One region of the Xanthobacter sp. 126 genome, then DNA from elsewhere that is predicted to be linked to it. Evidence: predicted binding sites of a transcription regulator. Region 1 holds the regulator's gene; each other region holds the start of a gene.
The links. Region 1 encodes LexA, which represses DNA repair genes until DNA is damaged. Its sites were predicted from a motif close to TGTTCNNNNTGTGTTCNG; they were not measured.

Region 1 (2,199 bases):
TTCCTTCCTGGTGATGCCGGCGGGGCTCGCGGGCGTGCTGCTGATGCCGTTCGGCTGGGATCATCTGGCCTGGCCGGTGATGGGCCGGGGCATCGAGATCATGACGGCGGTGTCCGACTGGGTGGGCACGCTGCCGGGGGCCGACATCCGCGCTGCCTTCATCGGTGCCGGAACGCTGCTCTGGCTCTCCCTCGCGCTGCTGGCCCTCTGCCTGCTGCGCGGCGTGCTTACCCTCGCGGCGCTGGTGCCCTTCGGCCTCGCCGCGCTGGTGGCGGGAACGCCGCTGAAGCCGGACCTCCTCATCGCGCCCGATGCGCAGACGGTGGCGGTGCGGATGCCGGATGGGCGGCTTTCCGTGCTCGGCGCCTCGGGCCAGAAGCTGGTGGTGGAGCAATGGCTGACGCGGGAGGGTGATCGCCGCACGGCCGGCAGTAAGGACCTCGCCTCCGCCTTCATGTGCGACCCGCTCGGCTGCACTGCGCCTCTGCCCGGCGGCGGCACCATCGCCGTCTCCCGGCGCGCCGAGAGCCTGGAGGCGGACTGCCTGAATGCCCGCATGGTCGTCACCCGCGATGCCCCGCCCCATGCCTGCCCGGCCGAGGTGCTGACACCGGAAAAACTCGCACGGACGGGAACGCTAGCCTTCACCCTGCGCGATGGCGCCCTCGTGGCCGAGCGAAGCCGCAGCCCCTCAGTGTCCCGGCCGTGGATGGCGCCGCTGCCGCCAGACCTCGCACCCGAGCGAGGGGCGGTCGATGCAGGCGATCCGCAGACCGACGCCACCGCTCCCTGATACGACAATTGCAAGGCGTCGGGGTGAGGGGCAACGCCTTCAAAAAAGCGCAGGCGCCCGTTGAGCGTGGACCACCGCGCCCCTCACCCCGTCCCGGATCTCCCGCGGGAGAAATGAGGATCAGTAGCGGCGCATGAGGCCGATCAGGCGGCCCTGGATGCGCACGCGGTCGGGACCGAAGATGCGGGTCTCGTAGGCCGGATTGGCGGCCTCCAGCGCGATGGAGGCGCCCTTCTTGCGCAGGCGCTTGAGGGTGGCTTCCTCGTCGTCCACCAGCGCCACGATGATGTCGCCGGTGTCGGCGGAATCGCACTTGCGGATCAGCACCGTGTCGCCGTCGAGGATGCCGGCCTCGATCATGCTGTCGCCGCGCACCTCGAGGGCGAAGTGCTCGCCGGAGCCCAGCATCTCGGGCGGGATGTTCAGCGTATGGCTGCGGCTCTGGATGGCGGAGATGGGCGAGCCGGCGGCGATGCGGCCCATGACCGGCACCGAGACCACCTGCCCCGCCTCGTCATCCTCCGCCACGGGGCGGACCTTGCCGAGGCTGCCCTCGATGACCGAGGGCGAGAAGCCCCGGCCTGCGGACCGGGCGGAGGCGAGGCCCGGCGCCACGCTGTCGGGCAGGCGGACCACCTCCAGCGCGCGGGCGCGATTGGGCAGGCGGCGGATGAAGCCGCGCTCTTCCAGAGCGGTGATCAGGCGATGGATGCCGGACTTGGAGCGCAGGTCCAGCGCTTCCTTCATCTCGTCGAAGGAGGGGGGAACACCGGTCTCCTTCAGCCGCTCATGGATGAAGCGCAGAAGGTCATATTGCTTCCGAGTGAGCATTCCCTGGCCCCGTTCCTTGCACGCACCGCCGCGGAACAGGCACTCTCGGCCGGTCCCGATTCAAGGCGCATCCAGCCCGGCGCGCCGCGAAACAAATCATGAACAGTCTTTATCTGTTCCTTTTGTGTTCCGCAAGTGGTGAAGGCTCCGTTAAGGGCTCAATCCGCGAAGGGAATAATCTCGCAGGGGTCTCCGACGCGGCCCGCCGGGGCGAATGGCGGGCGCACCAGAAGGCAGTCGGCGGCGGAAAGAATGCTCAGCATGGCGCTGTCCTGCGAGGCGCAGGGAATGGCGTGGATCGAGCCGTCCGCCCGGCGCTCAAGGGTCGCGCGCATGAAATCGCGCCGCACGTCGTTGGGCGGCAGGTCCGCCGCGAGGCGCGCCGGCACGGTCTCGGGGCCGGGGCGGGAATCGCCCTGCAGGGCGCGGATGAGGGGGACGAGGTAGACCATCCCGCAGACATGGGACGACACCGGGTTGCCCGGCAGCCCCAGCACCCGCACATCGCCACGATGGCCGAACATGAGCGGCTTGCCGGGCCTGAGCGCGATCTTGTGGACCGAGAGATCGACCCC
Region 2 (2,199 bases), 1.2 Mb from region 1:
CTGCAGCGGCACACCGGCGGCGCGGGCGACATCATGGATCTGCTTCACCGTGGCATCGCCGATGCCGCGCTTGGGCACGTTGACGATGCGCTCGAAGGCGAGATCGTCGGCGGTGGAGTTCATGCAGCGCAGATAGGCCAGCGCATCGCGGATTTCCGCCCGTTCATAGAAGCGCGGGCCGCCAATGACGCGGTAGGGCATGCCGAGCGTGACGAAACGGTCTTCAAACTCGCGCATCTGGAAGGAGGCGCGGACCAGGATGGCGATCTCCGACAGGCGATGCCCGGCGCGTTGCAGCGCCTCGATCTCCTCGCCGACGGCGCGGGCCTCCTCGCCGGAATCCCACGCTCCGGTGACGCTGACGCGCTCGCCCTCGTCGCCCTCGGAGAACAACGTCTTGCCCAGCCGCCCCTCATTATGGGCGATGAGATGGGCGGCGGAGGCGAGGATGTGCCCGGTGGAGCGGTAGTTGCGCTCCAGCCGGATGACCTTGGCGCCGGGAAAATCGCTCTCGAACCGGAGGATGTTGTCCACCTCGGCGCCGCGCCAGCCATAGATGGACTGGTCGTCGTCGCCGACGCAGCAGACATTTTTCGAGCCCTGCGCCAGCAGGCGCAGCCAGAGATACTGGGCGACGTTGGTGTCCTGATACTCGTCCACCAGCAGGTACTTGAACCGGCGGTGGTATTCGGCGAGCACGTCGGGGTTCTCCCGGAACAGGCGAATGCCTTCCAGCAGCAGGTCGCCGAAATCTACCGCGTTCAGTGCCTTCAGCCGGTCCTGATAGGCGGCATAGAGCATGCCGCCCTTGCCATTGGCGAAGACCGCGCCCTCTCCGGGCGGCACGTCCTTCGGGGACAGGCCGCGGTTCTTCCAGCCGTCGATGGTGGAGGCGAGCAGCCGCGCCGGCCAGCGCTTCTCATCGATATTCTCGGCGGCGAGGAGCTGCTTGAGCAGGCGGATCTGGTCGTCCGTGTCGAGGATGGTGAAGCCGCTCTTCAGCCCCACCAGCTCATGGTGGCGCCTGAGGATGCGCACGCCGATCGAATGGAAGGTGCCGAGCCAGGGCATCCCCTCGATCTGGTCGCCGACCATGCCGTGGATGCGGTCCTTCATCTCCCGCGCCGCCTTGTTGGTGAAGGTCACCACGAGGATCTGCGAGGGGAAGGCGCGGCCGGAGGCGAGGATATGGGCGACGCGGGCCGTGAGCACGCGCGTCTTGCCCGTGCCTGCGCCGGCGAGCACCAGCAGCGGGCCGTCCAGCGTTTCCACCGCCTCGCGCTGCTCGGGATTGAGGCCGGCAAGATAGGACGCCTGCGGCCCGGCGGGGGCGATGGCGGCGCGCGCACGCGCGGCGATGCCGCCGGGCTTCAGGCCGGGAAGCTCTGGCACTCCACCGGGCTCGTGGCCCGGACGGCGCGGGGATTCAGGCGGTCTCAATGCAAAAGGTCTCGGTGCGCGTGATTCGCTCAAGGGAACAAAATGGCATCGCGCGCGCCGGATTGCGAGCTTGGCCGCAGGCGAGCCCTTACCGGAGCAGTTCGGCGGTGCCTTCGCGCCGCCAAGTGCGCGCCCGAAGCCGCGGCGCCAGCCACCAGGACAGCGGCGCGGACACGATCGACGAGCCGAGCACCACGAAGGGCATCAGGCCCATGGCCTCGCGCGCCAGCGGCGACAGCAGGAGCCCCAGAAGGGCGGCGAAGAACGTGACCGCCTGGATCATCATGAACAGCATGGCGGCGAGTTGCAGCCGGATCGACATGGTTTGAGCCTCCTTCCGAGACGGTCATTTCGGAAGGTCAACCGGCCCACGTGGACCGGGGTTCCCCGCGCGGTGTTCAGGTTCCCGCGAGGTCGGCGGCGGCATCCGGCAGGGTGGGGGCAGCCTTGGGATCGGCGGCCGGCGCCACGGGCAGATGCACGACGTAGAACTTGCGGACTGCGGTCACGCTCTTCCACACCCCCTTGAAGCCCGAGGGGATGACGAAGGACTGGCCGGCATGGAAGGTCTCCGTATGGCCCGAAGCGTCCGTCAGCTCGACGGTGCCTTCCACGAGGACGCAGAACTCGTCCTCGTCATAGCTCACCTCGATCTCCGATGGTGCCGAGGCCCAGAACCCCGCCGAAAAGGCGCCGGTGCGATCCTGATACCATTCATGCACGGTCGTGGCGGCATCGGGGTGCAGCGGCGGGGAAGGA
Region 3 (2,199 bases), 190 kb from region 1:
TTCGCCAGCGCGTCCAGCGTCTGCCCGTAATAGGGCGAGGTGGACTTGGCCCAGGGCGCGATGGCGCCCTGCTTCAGCGAGCGCGCCTTGTCCGGCACCACCAGATCCGGGTCGATGGTCTGCTCCACGCCGAGGCCATCGCAGGCAGGGCAGGCGCCGAAGGGGTTGTTGAAGGAGAACAGCCGCGGCTCGATCTCGGAAATCGTGAAGCCGGACACCGGGCAGGCGAACTTCTCGGAGAAGATGATGCGCCGCGGATCGCCCGCCTCATCCTTCTCGTCGGCGAACTCCGCCACAGCGATTCCGTCCGCAAGGCCCAGCGCGGTCTCGAAGCTGTCGGCGAGCCGCTGGGCAAGGTCCGCGCGCACCACGATGCGGTCCACCACCACGTCGATGTCGTGCTTGAACTTCTTGTCGAGGGCCGGCGCTTCGGCGATCTCGTGGAAGGTGCCGTCGATCTTGACCCGCTGGAAGCCCTTCTTCATCCACTCGGCCAGTTCCTTGCGGTACTCGCCCTTGCGGCCGCGCACCACCGGCGCGAGGAGATAGAGCCGCGAGCCCTCCGGCAACGCGAGGGTGCGGTCCACCATCTGGGAGACGGTCTGGCTCTCGATGGGCAGACCCGTGGCCGGGGAGTAGGGCACGCCGGTGCGCGCCCACAGAAGGCGCATGTAGTCGTAGATCTCGGTGACGGTGCCGACCGTGGAGCGCGGATTCTTCGAGGTGGTCTTCTGCTCGATGGAAATGGCCGGCGAGAGACCGTCGATCTGGTCCACGTCCGGCTTCTGCATCATCTCCAGGAACTGGCGGGCATAGGCGGAGAGGCTTTCCACATAGCGCCGCTGGCCTTCCGCATAGATGGTGTCGAAGGCCAGAGAGCTTTTGCCCGAGCCGGACAGGCCGGTGAACACCACCAGGCTGTCGCGGGGAATTTCGAGGTCCACGTTCTTGAGATTGTGCTCGCGCGCGCCGCGCACCGAGAGGGTGCGGGCATCGCGGCGCGGGATGGGACGCGGGGAGGCTGCGCGATCAGACATGGACATCCGCTGGCGCCTGCGGCGCAAAAAGGGGTCGGGGCCTGAGAAACGATCGTGCCGCCCTTGCAGCGGCGAGCACGCCAGCGGCCGGAAAGCCGCGCAGCGCGCCGGGGAACGTGCTCATGAACTCTCGGAAATGTAGTGAACCTTGTGCGATGCGGAAGAGAACATAATGCGAACTCCAAAGGGCGCCACCCAAAAAGAGCGGGGCGACTCGGATAGAGCGCGCCGATGCTCTTGCCAGTCTGGGGGAAGTCGGTTAGGAACACAACGTGAACATTTAAGCCATGAGCTGTTACGCATGGCGGCCAGCGGCGGTTCATCATGGGGATAAAGCCGCGTCGGGGGTCGCATGGCCCGGCGGGGACGGTAGGGTGCGGGATTCGCGGCGCGTCGCAATGGCGGCCTGCGGAACGGCGGAACACGGCACGAGGGAGAGCGGGATGGCCGGCAGCGTCAACAAGGTGATCCTGGTCGGCAATCTGGGCCGCGACCCGGAGGTCAAGTCGTTCCAGAACGGCGGCCGCGTCTGCAACCTGTCCATCGCCACGTCCGAGAACTGGCGCGACAAGGCCTCGGGCGAGCGCCGCGAGCGCACCGAGTGGCACCGGGTGGTGATCTTCAACGAGAATCTCGTGGGCGTCGCCGAGCGTTTCCTGAAGAAGGGCTCCAAGGTCTACATCGAGGGCCAGCTCGAGACCCGCAAATATGAGAAGGACGGCCGCGAGACCTACACCACCGAGGTGGTGCTGCGCCCCTATCGCGGCGAGCTGACCCTGCTCGACGGCCGTGAGGGCGGCGGCGCCGGCTCCGGCGCGGACGAATATGGCGGTGGCTCCGACTTCGGCTCGGCCAGCCCCATGGGCGGCGGAGGCGGCAGCTTCGGCGGCTACAGCGGCGGCGGTTCCAGCGGCGGGCGCCGTCCGGCACCGGCTGGCGGCGGATTGGGCGGCGGTTCGGGTGGTGGACGCCCCGCGGCCGATCTCGACGACGAAATCCCGTTCTGAGGCGCGCCTTCGGATTTGAGGACGGGGCGGCGCGGCCGGTCTTGGTGCTGGCCGCCCTAGCTTTGTTGCTGATCGGCTCACGGAAAGTCGCCGCCTGCGCATGGCGCGGGCGGGCTTTTGTCGTGCCGTCGCAGGCCCCGTTTCCGGCCGCTTCA
Region 4 (2,199 bases), 2.1 Mb from region 1:
CGGGCCGATGGGGATGCGCTCCACGAGGCCCACGGGGCCGGTGTCCAGCCCCGCTTCCATCTGCATCACCGCGACGCCGGTCTCCTTGTCGCCGGCCATGATGGCCCGCTGGATCGGGGCGGCGCCGCGCCAGCGCGGCAGCAGGGAGCCATGCAGGTTCAGGCAGCCGAGGCGCGGCGCATCGAGGATGGCCTGCGGCAGGATGAGGCCATAGGCCACCACCACCGCCACGTCCGCCTCATGGGCACGGAAGGCGTCCGCTGCTTCTTCGCCCTTCAGGCTTCTGGGCGTGAACACCGGCAGGCCGAAGCGCTCGGCCACCGCATGGACGGGGGAGGGCGTGAGGTCGAGCCCGCGGCGACCGGCCGGGGCCGGGGCGCGGGTATAGACCGCCACCACCTCGTGGCCGCGCCCGACGATCTCCGAGAGGGTGGGCACGGCGAAATCCGGCGTACCCATGAAGACGATGCGCATGGACCCTCGTGTCCCGTGATCTCCCGCCGCGGCGGGATCAGGCCTCGGCCTTGTGCTTCGCCTGCTTGGTGAATTTCTTGATGACGCGGTCGCGCTTCAGCTTGGAGATGTGATCGATGAAGAGCACGCCGTTGAGATGGTCGATCTCGTGCTGCACGCAGGTGGCGAACAGGCCCTCGGCCTCCACCTCCCGCGTCTTGCCCTCAACGTCCAGGAAGCGCACCGCCACCTTCGCCGGGCGCTCCACCTCCTCGTAATATTCGGGGATGGAGAGGCAGCCCTCGCTATAGACGGAGGTCTCTTCCGAGGCGGCGATGATCTCGGGATTGATGAGGGCGATGGGCTTCTTGTTCTCGCCGTCGCGCGCGACATCGATGGTGATGACGCGGCGCTGCACGCCCACCTGTATGGCCGCCAGCCCGATGCCGGGGGCGTCGTACATGGTCTCGAACATGTCCTCCACCAGCTTGCGCACCTCGTTGTCGATCTTCTCGACCGGATCGGAAAGCGTGCGCAGCTTGGGCTCGGGGATGATGAGGATAGGCCGGATCGTCATTCGAGCGAGATAAGCGAAGCTGCCGCATAGGTCAACATGTTCGCCGTTTGTTCAAGCGAGAGAATCACGTAAGAAGAGAAGGTTCACGCAAGAGCAAGGCATGCCGGTTGTGCTGTTCACCTTCGGCGGGCGGCCCTTCACCGTGGCCGAGGCGGCTGCGGTCGCCGCGGCGGTGCTGGCGCTGCTGTTGTTTCTGGTGCTGGTGAGCCTCGTGCGCCAGTCGCGGGCGCGCGCCGCCGTGGTCGCCGAGGAAGCGCTGCGGCGGGACGAGATGGACCGTCGCCTGCGCGAATTGGTCCGTGTCCAGTCCGAGACCGCCGGCCGCGTGCAGAGCATGACGGAGATCCTCGCCCAAAGGCAGAGCGAGCTGGCCCGCGCCGTCTCCGACCGGCTCGACCAGACCTCCCACCGGCTGGGGGAGACCCTCTCCACCGCCGCCCGCGCCACCCATGAGAGCCTGACGCGCATCGCCGAGCGTCTCGTGATGGTGGAGACGGCCGAGCGCACGCTCGGCGATCTTTCAGCGCAGGTGGTCTCCCTGCGCGAGACGCTGGCCAACAAGCAGGCGCGTGGTGCCTTCGGGCAGGCGCGGATGGAGGCCATCGTCGCCGATGGCCTGCCGCGCGGCAGCTTCGCCTTCCAGTACACGCTCTCGAACGGCAAGCGTCCGGACTGCGCCATCTTCCTGCCGGGGGATGCGCGCCCGCTGCTCATCGATTCCAAATTCCCGCTGGAGGCCGTCACCGCCTTCCGGGAGGCGCCGTCCCCCGAGCATCGCAAGGCCGCCGGCCAGCGCCTGCGCAACGATCTGCTGAAGCACGTCTATGACGTGGCCGAGCGCTATTTCATCCCCGGCGAGACGCAGGACGTGGCGCTGATCTTCGTGCCGTCCGAATCCGTCTATGCCGAGATCAGCGAGCATTTCGACGGCGTGGTGCAGGAGGCCTATCGCCAGCGCGTGATCCTGGTCTCGCCATCGCTCCTGATGCTGGCCGTGCAGGTGGTGCAGGCCATCGCCAAGGACGCCCGCATGCGTGAGGAGGCCGACCGCGTGCGGGCCGAGGTCGGCGCCTTGGTGGAGGACGTGAGCCGCCTGCGCGAGCGCGTGGGAGACCTCGCGAAGCATTTCGCGCAGGTGGGTGACGACGTACAGCGCGTCATCATCTCCG

Region 2: a site for LexA is predicted at 1,474-1,491, ahead of XAN126_RS0106665 (UvrD-helicase domain-containing protein). Genes of this name have one in related genera too.
Region 3: a site for LexA is predicted at 1,299-1,316, ahead of uvrA (excinuclease ABC subunit UvrA). Genes of this name have one in related genera too.
Region 4: a site for LexA is predicted at 1,068-1,085, ahead of def (peptide deformylase). Genes of this name have one in related genera too.

The regions. Positions count from the first base shown of each region.
Region 1 is NZ_JAFO01000001.1:2,591,022-2,593,220, forward strand. Features, by position in the region: gene XAN126_RS0112360 (ComEC/Rec2 family competence protein) at 1-793, shown strand, start outside; gene lexA (transcriptional repressor LexA) at 914-1,624, opposite strand; gene glp (gephyrin-like molybdotransferase Glp) at 1,783-2,199, opposite strand, start outside.
Region 2 is NZ_JAFO01000001.1:1,425,877-1,428,075, forward strand. Features, by position in the region: gene XAN126_RS0106665 (UvrD-helicase domain-containing protein) at 1-1,392, opposite strand, end outside; gene XAN126_RS0106670 (hypothetical protein) at 1,529-1,762, opposite strand; gene XAN126_RS0106675 (cupin domain-containing protein) at 1,839-2,199, opposite strand, start outside.
Region 3 is NZ_JAFO01000001.1:2,781,050-2,783,248, reverse strand. Features, by position in the region: gene uvrA (excinuclease ABC subunit UvrA) at 1-1,037, opposite strand, end outside; gene ssb (single-stranded DNA-binding protein) at 1,481-2,044, shown strand.
Region 4 is NZ_JAFO01000001.1:476,510-478,708, forward strand. Features, by position in the region: gene fmt (methionyl-tRNA formyltransferase) at 1-474, opposite strand, end outside; gene def (peptide deformylase) at 512-1,030, opposite strand; gene rmuC (DNA recombination protein RmuC) at 1,131-2,199, shown strand, end outside.